Regions from separate parts of the Amphritea sp. GJ51-11 genome, predicted to be linked through region 1. Evidence: predicted binding sites of a transcription regulator. Region 1 holds the regulator's gene; the other holds the start of a gene.
The links. Region 1 encodes LexA, which represses DNA repair genes until DNA is damaged. Its sites were predicted from a motif close to TACTGTNTANNTANACAGTA; they were not measured.
Positions count from the first base shown of each region.

Region 2: a site for LexA is predicted at 6,546-6,565, ahead of AC0L4K_RS20915 (LexA family protein). Genes of this name have one in related genera too.

Region 1 covers NZ_CM147881.1:1,974,755-1,984,079, reverse strand. Annotated here, with positions in the region: gene dinG (ATP-dependent DNA helicase DinG) at 1-1,558, opposite strand, end outside; gene lexA (transcriptional repressor LexA) at 1,688-2,293, shown strand; gene AC0L4K_RS08695 (cell division inhibitor SulA) at 2,296-2,751, shown strand; gene AC0L4K_RS08690 (hypothetical protein) at 2,795-3,091, opposite strand; gene AC0L4K_RS08685 (DUF6586 family protein) at 3,201-3,725, opposite strand; gene topA (type I DNA topoisomerase) at 3,739-6,393, opposite strand; gene AC0L4K_RS08675 (DNA topoisomerase I) at 6,598-7,323, shown strand; gene AC0L4K_RS08670 (DUF1653 domain-containing protein) at 7,340-7,564, opposite strand; gene AC0L4K_RS08665 (hypothetical protein) at 7,594-8,100, opposite strand; gene AC0L4K_RS08660 (universal stress protein) at 8,196-8,639, shown strand; gene AC0L4K_RS08655 (ATP-binding cassette domain-containing protein) at 8,697-9,325, opposite strand, start outside.
Region 2 covers NZ_CM147881.1:4,597,765-4,607,089, forward strand. Annotated here, with positions in the region: gene istB (IS21-like element ISVch3 family helper ATPase IstB) at 1-194, shown strand, start outside; gene AC0L4K_RS20870 (group II intron maturase-specific domain-containing protein) at 306-650, shown strand; gene AC0L4K_RS20875 (TIR domain-containing protein) at 721-1,599, opposite strand; gene AC0L4K_RS20880 (hypothetical protein) at 1,667-2,212, opposite strand; gene AC0L4K_RS20885 (HEPN domain-containing protein) at 2,337-2,984, opposite strand; gene AC0L4K_RS20890 (hypothetical protein) at 3,115-3,696, opposite strand; gene AC0L4K_RS20895 (NIF family HAD-type phosphatase) at 4,143-4,793, opposite strand; gene AC0L4K_RS20900 (helix-turn-helix domain-containing protein) at 4,858-5,109, shown strand; gene AC0L4K_RS20905 (DNA/RNA non-specific endonuclease) at 5,256-6,002, opposite strand; gene AC0L4K_RS20910 (carbon storage regulator) at 6,150-6,305, shown strand; gene AC0L4K_RS20915 (LexA family protein) at 6,578-6,982, shown strand; gene AC0L4K_RS20920 (Y-family DNA polymerase) at 6,982-8,253, shown strand; gene AC0L4K_RS20925 (ATP-binding protein) at 8,560-9,325, shown strand, end outside.

The sequences.
Region 1 (9,325 bases):
TCATCGGCGGGACATAGAGTTCCGCTGCATTATAATGATCGAAAGGGCTGGCTAAGCTAAAACAGGGGGTATCGGCGGGTAAGCCTAGATCAGCTAAAACCCGATCAAAACGCCCCAACGCCGTTAATGTCGCCGAAGTCACCACCGCTGCATAACAGTGCTGCCACAGATTCATATGTAACATCTGCGCCGCCGACACGGGGGCAGTACTGCATTCAAAGTCATACCCTTGGGCGGTTTCCACCAAGCTGATCCAACGTGCCGTTGGCGTACTATTCTCAGCGTCCACATGCCCCATCGAACGCCCTAGGCCAGTGATGTTTTGCATTCTCGACACCATCATGCCAACCCGGGGATACCACATTTCGGCGGCCTGACGGTCAATACTGCCATCGCCATCCAACGACTCTTTCAGGAGATCTAGGATCATCTCCATCTTAGTGCCCATCCGAGCCGCTAGGTGCTCTACCTGTAAACCAAACTGCTTAACCTCATCAGGCACCACGCCACTCGGGTAACGGTAGCGTTCTTTAGGTCGGGTAAAGGCATCACTCAATAAGATCGGCCGGATCAGTTCGGCCCAGTTATTCAACACCACCTGCAAATCTTCCATCGGCTTACGCTGGTGCTCAATGTAATCACGCATTAATTGCGGATTCCCGCTTTGATCGAGCATTTTATCCAGCTGTTTAATCGTGCCGGATAACCAACGTTCGGTGGACTTAAGCCGCAAGTTAAAGGAGAAGTGACCGCTGGCCTTATCAGATAAATGGTGACCTTCATCGAAGATATAAATGGTCTCAGACGGATCCGGCAGGATAGCACCACCGCCTAACGCTAAATCGGCCAGCACGATATCATGGTTGGCGATCACACACTCGACCTGATCAAGGTCTTTACGGGCTTTGAAAAAGCTACAGGCGGAAAAATTACTGCAACGACGATTGGTACACTGCAGATGATCACTGGTGAGCGGATACCAATCCTGTTCACTGATATCCTGACTCAGGTTATCGCGATCACCATCCCAGCGACCTGAGGCAAACTCATTTAATAGGCTCTTATAGAACTCGGCGGTTTCACCATCGATACGTAGCGCTTGCTCATCTTCATACAGCGCCTGCTGACCGGATGCCCCGTGGGCATCGAGATGCTGCTCCGCCTTACTGATACAGAAATAGCGGCCGCGCCCCTTGGCCAAGCCATAGGTGACAGACAATCCCGCATGTTCCGCCACCTCAGGAAGATCCTTATTAAGCAGCTGTTCTTGCAAAGCCACCGTCGCGGTGGAAAGCACTACCTTTTTACCCTTTGCTTTAGCGATCGGCAGAACCGCCAATAAATAGCCAATGGTTTTACCGGTACCGGTGCCCGCCTCAATGACGCTCACATGCTTTTCACCCAAGCGGTGGGATTTGTCATCCTCCATAATGGCGCCAAGCACTTTCGCAACCTCTGCAATCATCTGCTTTTGCCCCATACGCGGCTTAAGCTGACGGCTCTCAAGAAAGCGTCTATACGCCCCCTGTATCTCTTTTTTTATCTCTTCTGAAAGCACCTGACTGCCCTAATACACCGTAACGACGGACATTCTAGCAATAATACTGGATAAATAGACAGAAAAATGTTTACAAAGCCAGAATACTGTATATAGTTACAGCTACTGGATAAAAACACAGAGTTCATCATGAAACTGACACAACGCCAAACAGATGTACTTGAATGCATTAAACACTGCATCAGCACCACCGGCTATCCGCCTACTCGGGCAGATATCGCTAAAGCGCTGGGGTTTAAATCAGCTAACGCCGCCGAAGAGCACCTCAAAGCATTGGCCCGTAAAGGAGCCATTGAGATGATCCCCGGCACCTCCCGCGGCATTCGAATCCCTGGATTTGATGACGAAGACCCTGGTTTGCCGGTTGTCGGTCAAGTCGCGGCGGGTGAGCCGATTCTGGCACAGGAAAACGTCGAAGAGCGCATTACTATCGCCTCAGACTTTTTCCACCCGCCAGCCGACTACCTACTTCGGGTGCGTGGCACCAGCATGAAGAACGTCGGCATTATGGATGGCGACTTACTGGCAGTGCACCAGTGTCAGGCGGCTAAAGACGGCGAAATTGTGGTTGCCCGAATAGATAATGATGTCACCGTCAAACGCTTTAAACGAAAAGGTAATCTTGTCTACCTAATCGCTGAGAATGAAGAGTTCGAACCCATTGTGGTCGATCTGCAGAAGCAGGAACTTTCCATTGAAGGTCTCGGTGTTGGGGTTATCAGAAGAGGACAGTAATCATGTTGCACGCAGTTAGCAGTCTCAACAGCTCAGATTCCGTACTGCCCGGTTTTATTCGTCCGGTCGCCGTACCATCAAACCACCCGGAACTGGCCGGCAAGGTAACGGAAATTGTTTTGCAAGGCAGTGATTTTGGGCAAATGACCATGCTACTGCCACTCTTAGCACAACTCAGTAAAGATGATCGTTGGTTTGCTTGGATAGCACCGCCGGCATCTCTACCGAAGAGCTTACTTGAAGCTGCCGGCATCGACCTCAAGAAGGTGATGCTGCTGCAACCTGATCAAGGCCACTCAACCTATCAATTGGCCTGCCAAGCTCTCAAAGCTGGCACTTGCCATGCGGTTATCAGCTGGCCCGGCGTACTCAGCAATGAAGAACTCAGCGGCCTCGAAGCTGCGGCGGTTAACGGTAAAAGCCATGGTATCGTGATCCGTGATCGCCGACTCGCTTAAGCCAAATATACAGCAAAAAAAACAGCGCCTCGGCGCTGTTTTTTTAATGGATAATCCTTGGCTGATCCGGCGAATCCACGTCAAACTCAGCGTCGGGATCATTCTCCAACCCAAGTCCTGCGTCATCCCCATTCGCCGATGCCTTGACGCTCATATCAGAAATCATATGGATACCCGCTGTTAGCATCACCTTAGCGACATCAATGCACTCTTCATCAAGCTGCTCTCTGACATCGTCCGAGAAGCTGATCCGCATAATAGGCTCATCATTGGAATCAGCACGACGCAGCGCAATCTGACCATCATCCAACTCAATTATTTCCAAAAACATATTAGACATATTTTTCTCAACTCGGCTCAAATACGTGAACGAAACCACCGGTGTGAAGCACTACGCTTAGAAGCCTCGGCCTCAGAAACCCTTCAACCACCGATGCTTCTCTCCTCTTTTACCACTCCTGCATACCATTACGCATACGTTCGACCAGTGCCTTAAATTCGCTAAACCAGCGCTGGTATTCGCTGAGTATATCGCCATCTTCAGCATGGTCCGGATTAATCTGCATCACGTGTATCTCAGAGACACTTTCGGCTTTGCCTTGCGATTGCTGATGGTCTTCCGCTCGCCAGCAGGCTTTATACGCGGCAAGCAACTGATGCAACCAACTGTCAGTATCATTATGTAACTGTTGCAGTTCGGCGACTTCAGGTGCTTCCAACCCCTGCGCCTCCATCTGCTGCGTTAGCTGACTGAGCTTACTAATCCGGTTAGCATCAAAACTGTATTGTTCAGCGATCTCTCTGAGCAATGAACTGTATGCCGACACCATATGAAACAATACCGACTCATTATAGGATTCAATCAACGCATGCTTACTCCAGCCGGTCGATTCCTGAGCCACCTTCAGCGCATCCAAATGGATGCGGGTAAAGTTTAATTTCTGGTTGGTACGGGTTAAATACACACCGCTCATACTAAGCCTCCGCTCACTTTTTGGTTGCTGTCTTCTTCGCTTTAGCAGCTTCCACTACCCATTTACCGCCACTGTAGAAAGCACGCCATCCGGTCGCCTTACCTTCGACTTCCGTCATCACATACTGCTCTTTCGTTTTACGGCTGTAACGGACGATTGCAGGGTTGCCATCATCATCTTCTAACGGTGCACTGAAGAGGAAACTATATTTTGGATCGATCTCGCTCTTATGTGGTAAGAGCTCAGACACTTTAGGCGCTCGAGTTTCCCTTTTACGAGGGAACTGACTCGCCGCAAGGAACATACCTGATGCACCATCACGTAAGATAAAGGTGTCTTCGACGTTATCACATTGCAACTCTGGCATCGGCACCGGATCCATTTTCGGCGGCGCAGCCTCACCACTTTTCAACAACTTACGAGTGTTTTTACAAGTATCACTTGTACAGCCAAAGAACTTGCCGAAGCGGCCCGTTTTTAACTGCATCTCAGCACCACACTTGTCGCACTCCAACACCGGGCCATCATAACCCTTGATTTTAAAGGCACCCTGCTCAACTTCAAAACCAGGACAGTCCGGGTTGTTGCCACAGATATGCAGCTTACGTTGCTCGTCAATCAGATAGCTGTCCATCGCCGTATCACAGATACTACAACGGTGCTTGTTACGCAGGATACGCGACTCTTCTTCATCATCGCCATCGACACTGACAACCTCATCACCGTGAACCAGATTCATGGTCGTTTTGCAGCGCTCTTTCGGTGGCAGGGCATAACCTGAACAGCCTAAGAAAACCCCGGTTGTGCCGGTACGCACCATCATCATCCGACCACAGGTAGGACAAGGAATATCCGTTTCTGTCGGCGCATTCAAGCGCATCCCGTCATCAGGGTCTTGTGCTAGCTCTAAACGATTACTAAAGCCTTCATAAAATTGGTTGAGCAACGCTTTCCAATCGGCTGCGCCAGTAGCGATGTCATCTAACGACTCTTCCATCCGGGCGGTAAAGCCAAAATCCATCAGATCAGAGAAGTTCTCCACCAGTCTTTCAGTAACAATATCGCCCATTTTCTGAGCATAGAAACGCCGATTATGGACTTCCACATAACCACGATCCTGAATCGTCGAAATAATCGACGCATAGGTGGACGGCCGGCCAATGCCTCGTTTTTCTAACTCTTTAACCAAACTCGCTTCGGTATAACGGGGTGCAGGCTTAGTAAAATGCTGCTTAGGATCTAGCTGTTGCAGTTGCAATACATCGCCCTGCTTCACATCTGGCAAGATAATATCGTCATCTTTACCCCGGCTATTCATCACTCGCGTATAACCATCAAAGCGCAAAATCCGACCTTTGGTGCGTAATTCAAATTCACCCGCCGTAATGGTTACCCGTGTACTGGTGTAGAGGGCCGGCGTCATCTGACACGCCATGAACTGCCGCCGAATGAGCTCATAGAGGCGTTCAGCGTCCCTCTCCATGCCTTTTAACGAAGTAGCCTCGATGCTTACATCTGAAGGACGAATCGCCTCGTGCGCCTCCTGAGCGCCCTCTTTGCTGCTATAGGAGTTAGGTTTTTCAGGCAGATACTTGCTGCCAAAGTTCTCATTAATATATTCGCGGCAGGTAGCAACGGCTTCAGCACTTAAATTGGTCGAGTCGGTCCGCATGTAGGTGATATAGCCAGCTTCATAGAGTCGCTGCGCCAGCATCATGGTTTTCTTCACACCAAAGCTCAGTCGGGTACTCGCCGCCTGCTGCAGGGTTGAGGTGATGAAAGGGGCCGAAGGACGACTACTCGTTGGACGATCCTGACGATTCGTGACCTGAAAGGCTTCTTTTTTCAGCTGCGCAACATACCCATCAGTCTCGGTACCACTGACAGGACGGAACGCCTTGCCCTGATATTTTTCGACCTGAAAGCGCAATGCTTCTTTTTTGTCCGACTCGACATCGGCATGTAACTCCCAGAACTCTTCAGGGATAAAGCTGCGAATCTCTTTTTCACGCTCAACTAGCAAACGTACAGCGACCGATTGCACCCGTCCAGCCGACAAGCCACGGGCAACCTTGGCCCATAGCAGCGGCGACACCATGTAACCGACCACGCGATCAAGGAATCGACGCGCCTGCTGCGCATTAACTCGGTTAATATCAAGCTCACCCGGTTGCTTAAATGCTTCCTGAATCGCTTTTTCAGTAATTTCGTTAAATACCACACGTTTATAACGTGAATCTTCACCACCAATCGCTTCCCGCAGGTGCCAGGCAATCGCCTCCCCCTCGCGGTCCAAATCGGTTGCGAGATAGATTGTGTCTGCATCTTTCGCTAGTCGTCTCAATTCATCAACGACTTTTTCTTTACCGGGCAAGATCTCATAACGGGCATCCCAGTTATGTTCGGGATCAACACCCATACGAGCAATCAGTTGTTTTTTACTCTTTTCAGCCTTGTGCCGGATTTTATCTTCCGGTGACAATTTACGGGTTATCGCAGCCTGACGAGCGCGTTCTTTTGGATCCGATGCGGTCCCATTACCCGAGCCACTGGTGGGCAGATCCCGAATGTGGCCCACGCTCGATTTAACCACAAACTGGTTACCCAGATACTTGTTTATGGTTTTCGCTTTGGCAGGTGACTCAACTATAACTAGGGACTTTCCCATATAAATAAAATCCTTAAAGGACGAGGTGACAATACAAAACAGCGTGCATATATAAGGGCTGTAACCAGCAGGGTCAAGCTTCTGCTAAAAAAAACACGCCAATTAATCAAGATTATTGGCTAATAAAGGTATGTTTCTGGTAGCTTAAATACAGTATGCTGCCGCCAATATTAGCCCGTTCCTTAATTACAACTACCTGAGAATATGTTGCAAGACAACCTGATTTTTCTTTTTTCTTTAATCGCAGTCGGTTTCGTGGCGTTGCTGGTGAACAATTATTTCTCTACCAGAGAACAGCAAAATGAATACCGCAATAAGCGTCTGAAAGAGCTGAATAAGAAGTCAGCCGAAACCCTAGAAAGCCTTGCCGTGCTGAGGGAAGCCAACTGCCGCACGGAAATAACCGATGCTTTGAGCGGCTACGTTGTCAGCATGATCGAAGAAATTTCAACACTGGCCCCCGAATCGGAACTCCTTCAGGATATCGGTGCACAAAAAGAAAGTACCGACCGCATCACTGCGGTACCCGGTGGTTTTAACAACGATCGCGCCCTCAAAAAAGCTCAAATCCATATTCAACATGCCGAAAAACTCTGTATCGAGATGGCGCAACTTAACAAGCTCAGTGTAGCCCGGGCCAAGCAGTTTCAGCATGATCTTTACTGGTTGCATGTTTGCGTATTTGCCGATGCCCATATCAATCAGGGTAATCACTATCTCGAGCGGGGCGATAAGTTAGTAGCCATGTCCCACTACAAACATGCTAAAGCGATGGTTGCTCGTGCCAACGTGCCGCAGAAGCAAAAACAAGAATATATCGATAGGATTAGAGATCTTCTCAACCGCGCAAGACCCAGTAGCGCCATGGCTACCGGCAACTTGGCCGCCTCTGTTGATCTCTTAAGCCAGAAAGAAAATAAAGAAGAATAAGTATTAAGCGCCGACCTCAGTTTGAAGCGGCGTTTAGATATTCAAATCGGCCAACCGATTGGCCATCCGCACCGGTCACGGCTTCAGTAAACATCGCCAACGGCCGCACCCAGATGCCTCGCTCGCCATAACAGGGGCGATACACTACTAACCACTCTTCCGTTTCGGAATGCCGAGCGAGATGCAGCACTTCGTAATCTGCGCCTTTGTAATGACGGTAAATACCCGTTTTAAGCGTCATAGTCGCTCCTCTATCTTGCCTATTCATGATTAAAACTGCTGGTCAATAAAGGGCTTGAGTAACGCTTGAAACTCATCCAAGCTGTTTTCATCACCACGTTCATCCCAATATAACGAAATATGCACCGGTGTTGACTCGATCGAAGAGACGCCTGCTGGCAACTGCTCTATCAATGTATTCAAAACCGCTAGTTGCTGCTCGTTCAAGCAACGCTCACCACTGCCCCAACACCAACCTTCAGGCAAGCCCTCATTGGCCACGGCAATCTGACGAAAAACCTGCCACTCGGTGAAGTTATTGCGATGGGCTTTTTCCAGGTTATAGCGAGGCAAACGATAGGCTGTTGCCATCAAGGTTTCAGGCTTCACCTGGCCCGCTGCACGGGGCGGCGTCATGCGCACCATCTGCACCTGAAAGCCATGTTTAGACGCCTGTTGACGCAGTTTGGCAAGAAACCGCTGCCGTGGACTTGGCATCACCCACATCATCGACCCTAGCAATGACATCATAATTAAAATAATAATGGCCCACTTCATTTAATGCCCTCGACTAACCGGGTTGACACCGGTCATAATTAGAACCAGAGATTCTATGTTATTCTCATTATTAGGAATCAACAGGAGCAATTCCCATGTCCCTTTATAAACACATCTTAGTAGCGACTGATTTATCAGAAGAATCTGATCAATTGATCGACAAAGTAAAACAACTGGCCGAATGCTCTAACGCTGAGCTATCCATGATTCACGTTATCGAGCCGCTGAGCTTTGCTTACGGCGGTGACGTTCCGATGGACTTAACCGCGATTCAAGCACAGCTTGATGAGCACGCACAAAGCAAGATGACTCGCTTTAGTGAACAGCTAGACTACCCCGTTAAGCAATGTCATGTGGTTTCAGGTCACACTGAAACTGAAATTCACAAAGTCGCTGACGAACAGGGGTGCGATCTAATTATTGTCGGCAGCCATGGACGTCACGGGCTGGCATTGCTGTTAGGCTCAACTGCCAATGGCATCCTGCACGGCGCTAAATGCGACGTACTGGCGATCAGAGTAACCGAGAAAGAAGAGTAACACTCCCCTTTCTCTGCGCTCTACACGATCATCCTAGATTGTTAGGCGATGCGCGTATTACTGCATCGCCTCTAGTTCCACCCAGCGATCCATTAGTTTTTCCAGCGCTGCTTCTTTGCTTTGCAATGCTGCTAACTTAGCCGCAACTTGCGCATGATCGCCGTTATAAAAATCAGCCGCGCCGGTTTCTATATGCAGTTGTTCGATCTCGCCTTCAAGCTGTTCTAACTGCCCCGGCAGTAGATCCAACTCTCGCTGCAACTTGTAACTTAGTTTCTTCTTCGCCGGTTCCGCTTTAACGGGCTCCACCACTGCTTTAGCGGTAGGCTTTTCCACCGGCCGGTTGATCTCAGCACGCTGCCGTAACCAGTCTTCATAGCCCCCGACATATTCCTGAACCTTGCCGTTGCCTTCGAACACCAAGGTGGAAGTCACCACATTATCCAAGAATGCCCGGTCATGACTGACCAACAACAGGGTACCCTTGTACTCTAACAAGATCTCCTCAAGCAGCTCTAGGGTTTCAATATCCAAATCATTGGTCGGCTCATCAAGCACTAACAAGTTGGATGGCTGACTAAATAACTTAGCCAACATCACCCGGTTACATTCACCACCGGACAACGCCTTCACCGGGGTGCGTGCACGTTCCGGAGAGAACAGAAAATCACTCAAATAACTAATAA
Region 2 (9,325 bases), 2.1 Mb from region 1:
AAGTGCTTGAAGACCGCTACCAAAACAGCAGCACAATCGTCATCAGTCAGTTACCTGTCAAGGAGTGGCACAACATGATCGGCAACGCCACCGTCGCAGACGCTCTAATGGATCGTCTAGTTCACAATAGTCATCGAATAGAACTGGGAGGAGAGTCAATGAGAAAACTGGCGCAATCCGAACACTTAGAGTAAAAATAGGGAAAGAGAAAAAGTGCTGGTTCAGGTGTTCGGAATAAACCGAAACAAGCGTTCGCAATCACCGAAATACGCAAGTGCGTGTGTTAACGAATCGTAACTGGGGGGATGAAATATCAGCTCTTCAAAACCAGCCAATTTATACGTGGCTGGATTAACTATTTTGGCATCGCCAATTGCTATCAACTCTGCGTCGATCTAGATCACTGGATTCGGCGTAGAATAAGGATGGCTTACTGGCAGCAGTGGCGAAAGCCACGAATCAAGGTAAGGAACCTGATGAGTCGAGGCGTCCACGTACAGGCGGCTGTTGCGTGTGGCATTACCAGTAAAGGCCCATGGCGAAGCTCTAAAACACCGAGGACTAATCAGGCATTATCCAATGCTTATTTAAAATCTCAGGGGCTTTATGAATTGCGCGATGGTTGGATCAAGCTTCACCATTCTCAGTGAAACACCCTGTGCGGATCCACATGCAGTGTGTTGTGGGGGCTGAGGGTTAGAAGAGGCCCTCGCTACCCGATTAACTCGTGCCAGCAGCTAGTCTCTGCCGTTCCAGCACGAATTTGGCGATCTGATCTGGAGGGAATCTGTTCATGTCCACATATCCATCTTGAGGGAAAACGCCAGGGACATTGCACTCTTCAGACCGGACGAACATGACCGTTTCATCGCTTCTGCTATTAATGATGCTTCGTATCGCTCTCCATTCAATCCCGCACCATAACTTTGATTCATAATCTGTTGATAAGAATACGACTACCAAGTCCGAATTCTTCAGATAAACTGCTTGCAAAAGAGTATCCAAATTTGGCCGCGCGAGCTGTGCAATAAAGTCATCATCGTAAAAAACTGAACCCGGCGGTAAGGATGCTTTGACACCATCAGCGACATCTTTAACAACACCACGAAGTTCTCCTGGGAAAGAAAACGCCACGTTGAAACGCATTTCTTCTAAACGCCCACAAACCCCGCTGTCGTTCGCCACCGGCGCGGTTATAATCTCGTGCTCTGATAGAATCCCAAGCAGGTCTTTAGCCTTCACCGCCCAGTGAGTTCTGTATTGCTCTCCTCGTGACTCATCTATTTCTAGCTTGCTAGCAATCTCTTTGATCTTCCTTGCAGGAATAGGACCTATTTCTTGGTCGAATTCATACTCAATCGCGACGACGCGACCTCGCTGTTTTATCTCTCTTATATATCCAACAAACGCATCTTTTTCATAGCATTCGTACAAAAATAACGATGGATAGGATTTCAGCCTATCCATCACCTTTGCCGACAAATCGGAGTGAGCTTCGGCGATGGAATCTACCGTGTATTCTAGGAATCTGCTTGTCGTAAATTCGTAAGCGGGCAAATCCCACGCAGTGTCGTTCCCGCTCATTATCAGATTGAACATCACTTCTCCAAAGAGTTAACGCTCAAAGCAGGCGCACCGCTTTTTGGCGTCGCCCTGCCTTTGCTTGTTAAATTTTGACCAGCTTCTTCACACCATTACCCACCCTTGCGTTGTTGAGTGTGACAAAGCCAGAACCATCATTAAAAGCATAATATACAGAGTTTTCGTGCAAAACTTGTTTCAAATTATCAAATTCAGCAGGATTACTAGGCTCCACTATCCAGATGCCTGCGGTTACGTAAGCTGGATTGGTTCGATCTATGGTGCAGCAGTATTCAAAGTCGATTAGTGCAGTAAGTAGTGGTCTTAGACCACCAAAGAATGTATCCGATTTAGCCAACTTTGCCTCAAGGGATAGTACCATTGCCATTTTTGAATAATCGAGACCATCAGAATCCAGATCTGCACTGTTGGAATAGGTAATGATGTATTGCCCATCAGGAAAATAAGTAGGAGCTCCTTCCATCACCGTAACTAGAGCCTTTGGGTTAGAAAATTGAAACTCTAAATCTTGAACATTGCTCATCAGAGAAACGGATGTAAGTACAATGCCAGTTGCAGAAATTAGCCATTTTTTCAGACTTTCTTTATTCGGAAATTTCTTCTCATTCATCGCACTAATCTCTCTGATAAATTTAACACCGCCATCACCTGCCGGAGGTAACTAGCGATTTTTATGAGTATTTCGTACAAAAAGTGACAGGTACCGGAGGTCGGGTGCATGGCCTTGTTAGCATTTATTTCGCTGCTTTTCGCCAAGGTTGAATAGTTCCGCCGACCAAACTAAGTAGATAATCGCATACAGCCGAGTCCATTTCTAAGCAGGTTTTATATATCAGCTCACAATATGCATTTAGTTGCCCAATAGTTACGTATTCGGTAAATCGCCCATTATGTGCAATGTCGCCTCGAAGAGAGACGAAGTCTTTGATCTCGGTTGAATCACAAGACCACATCTGAGTTATGTCTTCTACCCCAATGTAATTTTTATACAGTGGCTTTAAATTTGAAGGTTTCGGAGTATTTAGTCCCTTTACTTCAGTGCAACAGAACGCATCATATACTGAACGCCACCCTAAACCGGAAAGTTCTAGTGGCTTGAGCTCGTGTTTTGCATCGCGAACTAGCTTTGAAATATGCTTTTGGACGTCTAACGGTAACTCTGATGGCAAATCATACTTGTTGCCCAAATACCTTGAAGATTCTATAAGTAGTGATTCTGCGTATAGCTCCCAGCAAGCGCATAGCATCACAACACCGCTGCGTGTGATATGACCTAGCGCTCTTTTTCCTCGATATAAAGGGCTTAACTGACCGTGAGATTTGATGAGCCGTTGCACATCAATCATGTTAACCCTGAAATGTTTAAAAGCCTGAGATGGCATTTAGATGCTTTCCTTGTAATGCTAACGCTTTGCCAAGGGGCAAATGCGAACGTTGTTGGGCTTTGCCCAGTGAGTATTTGTCCCAGCCGCGCTTTTTGCGGCGAACTTAGGCAACTTGTTAGGCATACCTTTACGCAGATACATAGACTTCCGACTTATCTTGAGAACCATCTGGGTTTGTCCAAAAAACTGTAGCATTAAAACCTAAAGGAGTGTCATCACAAAGCGCAGCAATAAATGAAACTTCACTTCCCGTTCCAAGAACAGATATAGGTAATTTCTCTTCGATTTCACTGCCTATAAGTGGACTTGAATATTTAGTAGGTATATCTAGATTAAACGAAACATCTTTAGCTTGTTGATGGCTGTTATTTGATAAAAAGAACTTATAGCTTCTACTGTCTGTTTTTCTTAGATCCAAACGGACAGACGCTTTTAATTTTAAAGCTTCTTCTTTTTCAAATGATTCGAGTTGTCTCTGAGATAATTTTGCTTGTGCTTTTTGTAATTCAATTGTGCTTTGTTTAATTTTTTCTTCGCCTTCAATTAGCTCTAGCTGTTTTTCAGCAAGCTTAGATTGTGACTTTTGCAAATCAATTGATTCTCTCTGTAGTTGTCGTTGGTCTCGCTTAGTAAGCAAGCTAACAAATACTGCTAATAACGCAACTACAATAGTCCAATCGATTAAAGCGAGATAATTACTTAGTTCCACCGGACTCTCCTTGTATGCCTAACAACTTTATTCTTGCGCCTATGCAAGGTTCTAGAGCTTGCAAGCTCTGCTACCTTACAAGGTACGTTTAATCCAAGGACGGGTAAAACATGTATCGCAGAAGCCGTAAGTATCAGGAATATGTGACTAAATATGCAAAGGCAAGGGCTGCCAGAGAGGGAAAAAGGATCAATGGTATTCATCCTGAATATCCGTCTGAGTTACCAGCGCTACGCAGGTTAATCAAAATTACAGACTATGATACGGGTACTCCAGTTACCCACCGAATTGAACTATATCGCATTAACTGTGTTGATTGCTATAGGGCTTGGGTTCATTGCATCACGCTGTTTTCAGATCTGAAAGCGGTTGTTTACAACTTCGCACAGAGTAAGCCCGTCACCTTCTGGGTGGCAGGCAAGGCTACGATGATTATTCGGAACAAATTAATTGATGAAAATTCGATCAATGAGTCTGTACAGCTCACAATCCTTCGGGTCTCCTGTAAAACTTGGAATAGCAATAACATGACTAGGAAAATCGACTCGATTGGGTTGATGGTCGATAAGCCAGATGTCGTTAATACCCTCTTCTAAAAACTCTGATAGGGTTCCAAGAGATTTTTTATAACCTGTTGCCATTTCTATACATTGGTTACGAGACCAGACTGAGTGCTCCATATAGGCTTCAGATTTCTGATACTCAGCTTCAGTGCATGTCTCAGGGTCTCCCTGGGCAATTGATAACTGTAATAATGCTTCTTCAATAAATTCATTGGATTGTGTCGAATAGATCATTGGGCTTGCATGCTTTACTAATTCAACCAGTAAGTCAGCTGCACCAGGGCGCTGAAGGAGCGTGTAGTTTTCAATTTCATTTTCTTTGACATACGTGATGTCTATAGCGCTATCCAGCCAATTATCAGGGATCATTGAACGTTCAGAGTGCTTTATTTTACGGAAAAGTATTCCTTCTAGGCTAAGGCAAACTATTGGGCGTGGTCGACTAAAGTTATCATAAGGGTTGTTCCGATCAATTATTAAACTGTTTATCTCAGTTATCCCCATAGGTTTTCGTGTTTCTTTACAAATATACATGGCGACGCCTCAATTTTTTGGTGCTGTTTTCGCACCAGAATAGCATGTAGGTATAGTTCTCTCAATGATAAAGAGTCCGCGTCATCCAAAGTATATAGCTTTGATAAACTGGTTGATTTCTGTTCGAGAAGAACAGGGCCTTACCGTGCGCGAGCTAGCAAAGCTTCTATCTGAAGATCATTCAACTATAGTCAAAATTGAGACTCGGGTTCGCAAGCTGAGTGCTATCGAATATTATCAATTTTGTAGTGTGCTGAATGTTGACCCTGCCGCAGGATTTATTGCTATGGATAAATCATGTGAGAAGTGGAGTTAAAGTTAGGTTAGATGTGGATAAGCCCTTCTCATGCGATAATCCATTTTTAATCTTCGAGCCTGTCCATGTCACATCAACTTACCTTGCCGACAGCGAATTCAATAATAAACGTCGAAACTATGTGTAAGTAACATCTCTGGCAATGATTATTGCTGGCAATCTAATCTTGCGTATATTTCTTGATCAACATGAAGTGTGTTAGGTAGCTTAAAGTCTATTGCTTCTTGTACCTCAGCCAATGTTACTGCTTTTTGACAGTAATCATCATTACGTTCACTGCTTTGCTGCATCATGAAAGCTGCTGTATCACCTTTCTTGTTATAAATTACTTTGAAATATGCGTTTGGAACAAAATGTTCTTCATCTGCACCTGGCATTGAAGGCATATCCGCAGAGTAAATCGGTCCAGTTATAACAAAGAGCGAATTTCGAAAACCTACGGCATGACGAACCGCTTCTTCTAAATTTTTCCATGGGCCTTGGTTTAGGTCTTTGTCTTGAGGAGTAATGTTACTTAAGTAGTTCAGTTCCGACCAATATTGAGAGCCTGCAAATGACGCAAGAGGCGCTTGATGGCCTCTATCCGCTTCTAATGCGGAGCTACTAGCACCCTTGTAGTCGTTAGCCTCCAGAGTTTTGTTCCTATCTAGTAGAGGGTCTGAGGACCATTTTCTGCCGGGAGTGTCACCGAAATTAGTCACGTTGACTTCATAGGCAACCCAGTCAGCAAATTTAGTATTTGGGTTGTTGGACATTGCGTACAAATGCCCAAATACTAGATCATTTTCCGCTGGGTTAGAGGGGCACCCTAGTGGGCAATGGACTGAGAGTATATCTGCTGACGCTGAGGCGGTGAATGCGATGGCGAGCGATACCGCTTGGATGAACTTCACTATAATTCCCTTTAGACTCACAAGTGGATACGTGGTTTTTTATGCCTATACTGATTGGTGAGCAATATTCTCGAATAGGAGCCCAAAGATCAAGGGTAGAAGGCTCTGGCTAATCGAGCTTAGGATATATTCAGGGATGGAATAAACATGAAGATTATTCAGTTAAATTTAAACGAAGCAGTCATCATTGATCATCAGGTTGAAATCCGAATTCTTAAATCACGGTCGCGTAATGTACGGCTAGGAATTACTGCTCCTGATGAAGTCGAGGTCTGGCGAGATGAAGTGCCATTTGCATCATGACTATGATGATCAAGATTGTCAGGCCTCCCAAGGATAAGGTTTTTAAGGGACTGCTATAAAATTGCTGGAAGCTAATCGAGTCAATATTTGAGTATCGATGGCTCTTCTGTTCATGGTGGTGCTTAACACTACCAATAAGACGTAGAACAAAAGTGGCTACCTCACAGCTCACACCAGCTTTCCTTATTGTATAAGGTAGGCATTTATCTCTGGCTTGACCCAATAGATAAATAGCTCATATACTGTATTTATATACAGTATACGAGTCATTTATGCTTAAATTTATTCCGCTTAAGGCTCAGGCCGGAATCACTGGTTTTGAGTCGCCAGCCACTGAATATGTCCAACTTGGGCTAGATCTTGATCAGTTGCTGATTGATCATCCATCGGCCACTTACATTGGTTATGCTGAGGGTGCATCCATGATAGGTGATGGGATCTTTTCAGGCGATCTACTCATCGTCTCTCGGGCAGAGAAGGTAAAGGATTACGATATTATTGTGGCAAATCTTAACGGGGTCTTTGTCTGCAAAAAAATAGACAAGGCGTGTGCTCGTTTGTTGTCGTCAGCACCAGGTTATCAGCCCTATATATTACGAGATGGTGATGATTTTCAGGTGGAGGGGGTGGTCACACGATCAATCCGTTTGCACCGTCCCTTAAATGTGGCGTTCTGATGTACGTGCTTTGTGATGTTACGGCAATGTATGCGAGCTGTGAGAAGGTTTTCGATCCGAGCATTCGTAAGCGTCCAGTTGTCGTGCTTACCAATAATGATGGATGTATCTGTGCAGCGTGCCCTATCGCCAAGAGAATGGGGGTTGGTAAAAAGTTTGTGCCTTATTTTCAGGTACGAGAAGATCTTGAGCGGGTCGGTGCGGTTGTTCGTAGTAGTAATTATGAATTATATGCAGATCTCAGCCAAAAGCTGATGGATACTTGCAGTCGGTTTGCGCCTCATTCCCATGTTTATTCGATTGATGAAACGTTTTTGTATTACGGCAAGCACAGCACGTATATACCACCCGAGGGCTGGTTCGAACATGCAAAAACCATCCGGCGTACAGTGTGGCGAGAAGTGAGGTTACCTATTGGTGTTGGCGTCGGTTCGACGCCGACACTGGCTAAAGCGGCTAATCATGCGGCAAAACGTATCGATGGTTTTCGTGGCGTGGCGGTGATTGACAGTGAAAGGATGCGTAAAAAGATCCTGTCAGCGATGGATGTAACGGACGTTTGGGGTATTGGGCGGAAACTGGGGCAGCGACTAAATGATATGGGTATTCGCAGTGCCCTTCAGTTAGCGAATGCAGAGCCAAGCTGGATTAGAAAGCAGTTCTCTGTTGTGGTTGAATCCACCGTGTATGAGTTAAACGGCGTTGTTAAACTGTCTTGGGATGATGTACGGTCACCAAAGAAAGAGATCTACAGTACACGAAGTTTTGGCCAGCGAATCACCGAGCTTGAGCAGTTGAAATTTGCTGTGTCAACGCACGCCGAAATAGCGGCAGTCAAGCTTCGTCGGCAAAATAGCCTTGCTGGAGGTATTGTTATATTTGCTTCCAGCTCACCTCATGACCCGTCTGGTTATTATCGTCAATCAGTCTTTCATGCCTTTCCAGTACCAACCAGTGACAGTCGATTAATCATGGCTGCTACTAGGCAGGCGATGACGAAAATTTATCAACAAGGCGTGAGTTTTTATCGATGTGGTGTAGGCCTTTTAGACCTGAGCGATAAGGGGCGTTATCAGTATGACTTATTCAACGCATCACAGGATAATCCCGTGCTAATGCAATGCATGGATCAGATTAACGCTACCTTTGGCCGTGGAACCATTCAGCTAGCGGGCCGAGGGGTGGAAGAGAAATTCGCGATGAGACGAAATTTTCTATCGCCGCACTACACGACTCAATGGCAGGATATACCCAGAATCCAATGTATGTAATGAACTACTTAAACGCTTGCAGCGAGAAAGTTTTTTAGACTGTTGATACTGGCTATGAGTATCTAAGTTCTGAAGCTCCGATGATTTCTGCTTTGTGTCGATTGCTCATCTGTAGTAGCTTTCAGAGCGTTCTAAAGCCCATTTTGTGCCATAAGCAGGCATAAGAGATATATACAAGGAACGGCTATTCTGGCTGGTCCAGTCTTAATTGTTGAAAGAGCACTTACGTAAGCGTTTGCGAAAGGTATTACGCTATACAATAACGTCGCTATTATTTATTAAGAACTTTTTTATGTTGGTGAGAAAATGGACCCAATCGATAACCCTTATACTCCGGGCGCGGGCACTCAGCCTCATGAATTAGCAGGCAGAGATGAACTTAGAAACATCTTGAAGATTACCATTGCCAGAATTATGCGAGCTAAGCCTGTGAAAAGCATGCTTATGGTTGGTTTAAGAGGCGTTGGAAAAACTGTACTGCTTGAACAGATGCGTCAGGATGTTGAGGCAATGGGCGTTCATACTATTTATATTGAAGCGCCGGAAAATCGCTCCCTTCCCTCCCTTCTTAGTCCCCAATTACGGCTAGGGCTACTCAAGCTTAGTCGCCTTGAAAAATCAAAAGAAGCGGCAACTCGGGCCCTGAAGGCGCTTGCGGGGTTTGCCAAGTCGCTTAAGGTTACTTTTGGCGATATCGAAGTTGGATTTGACCAAGAACCTGAGGCTGGGCTTGCCGATAATGGTGATTTAGAAGCCGATCTCACGGCATTAATGGTAGAAGTTGGTCATGCAGCTAAAGCGGGTGAAACGGCTATCGTAATGTTCATTGACGAGCTTCAATATGTTCGCTCAGAACAGTTTGCTGCTTTGATTACCGCGCTTCATCGATGTGCTCAATTAAAGCTACCCGTTGCATTGGTTGGTGCAGGCTTGCCGCAGTTAAGGGGTTTAGCTGGTAACTCAAAACCCTACGCAGAGCGACTGTTTAGCTACCTTGAGGTGGGAGCGCTCGGTGAGGAAGCGGCTAAAGAGGCGATTATTAACCCTGCTAAGGATGAAGGTGTTGAGTTTG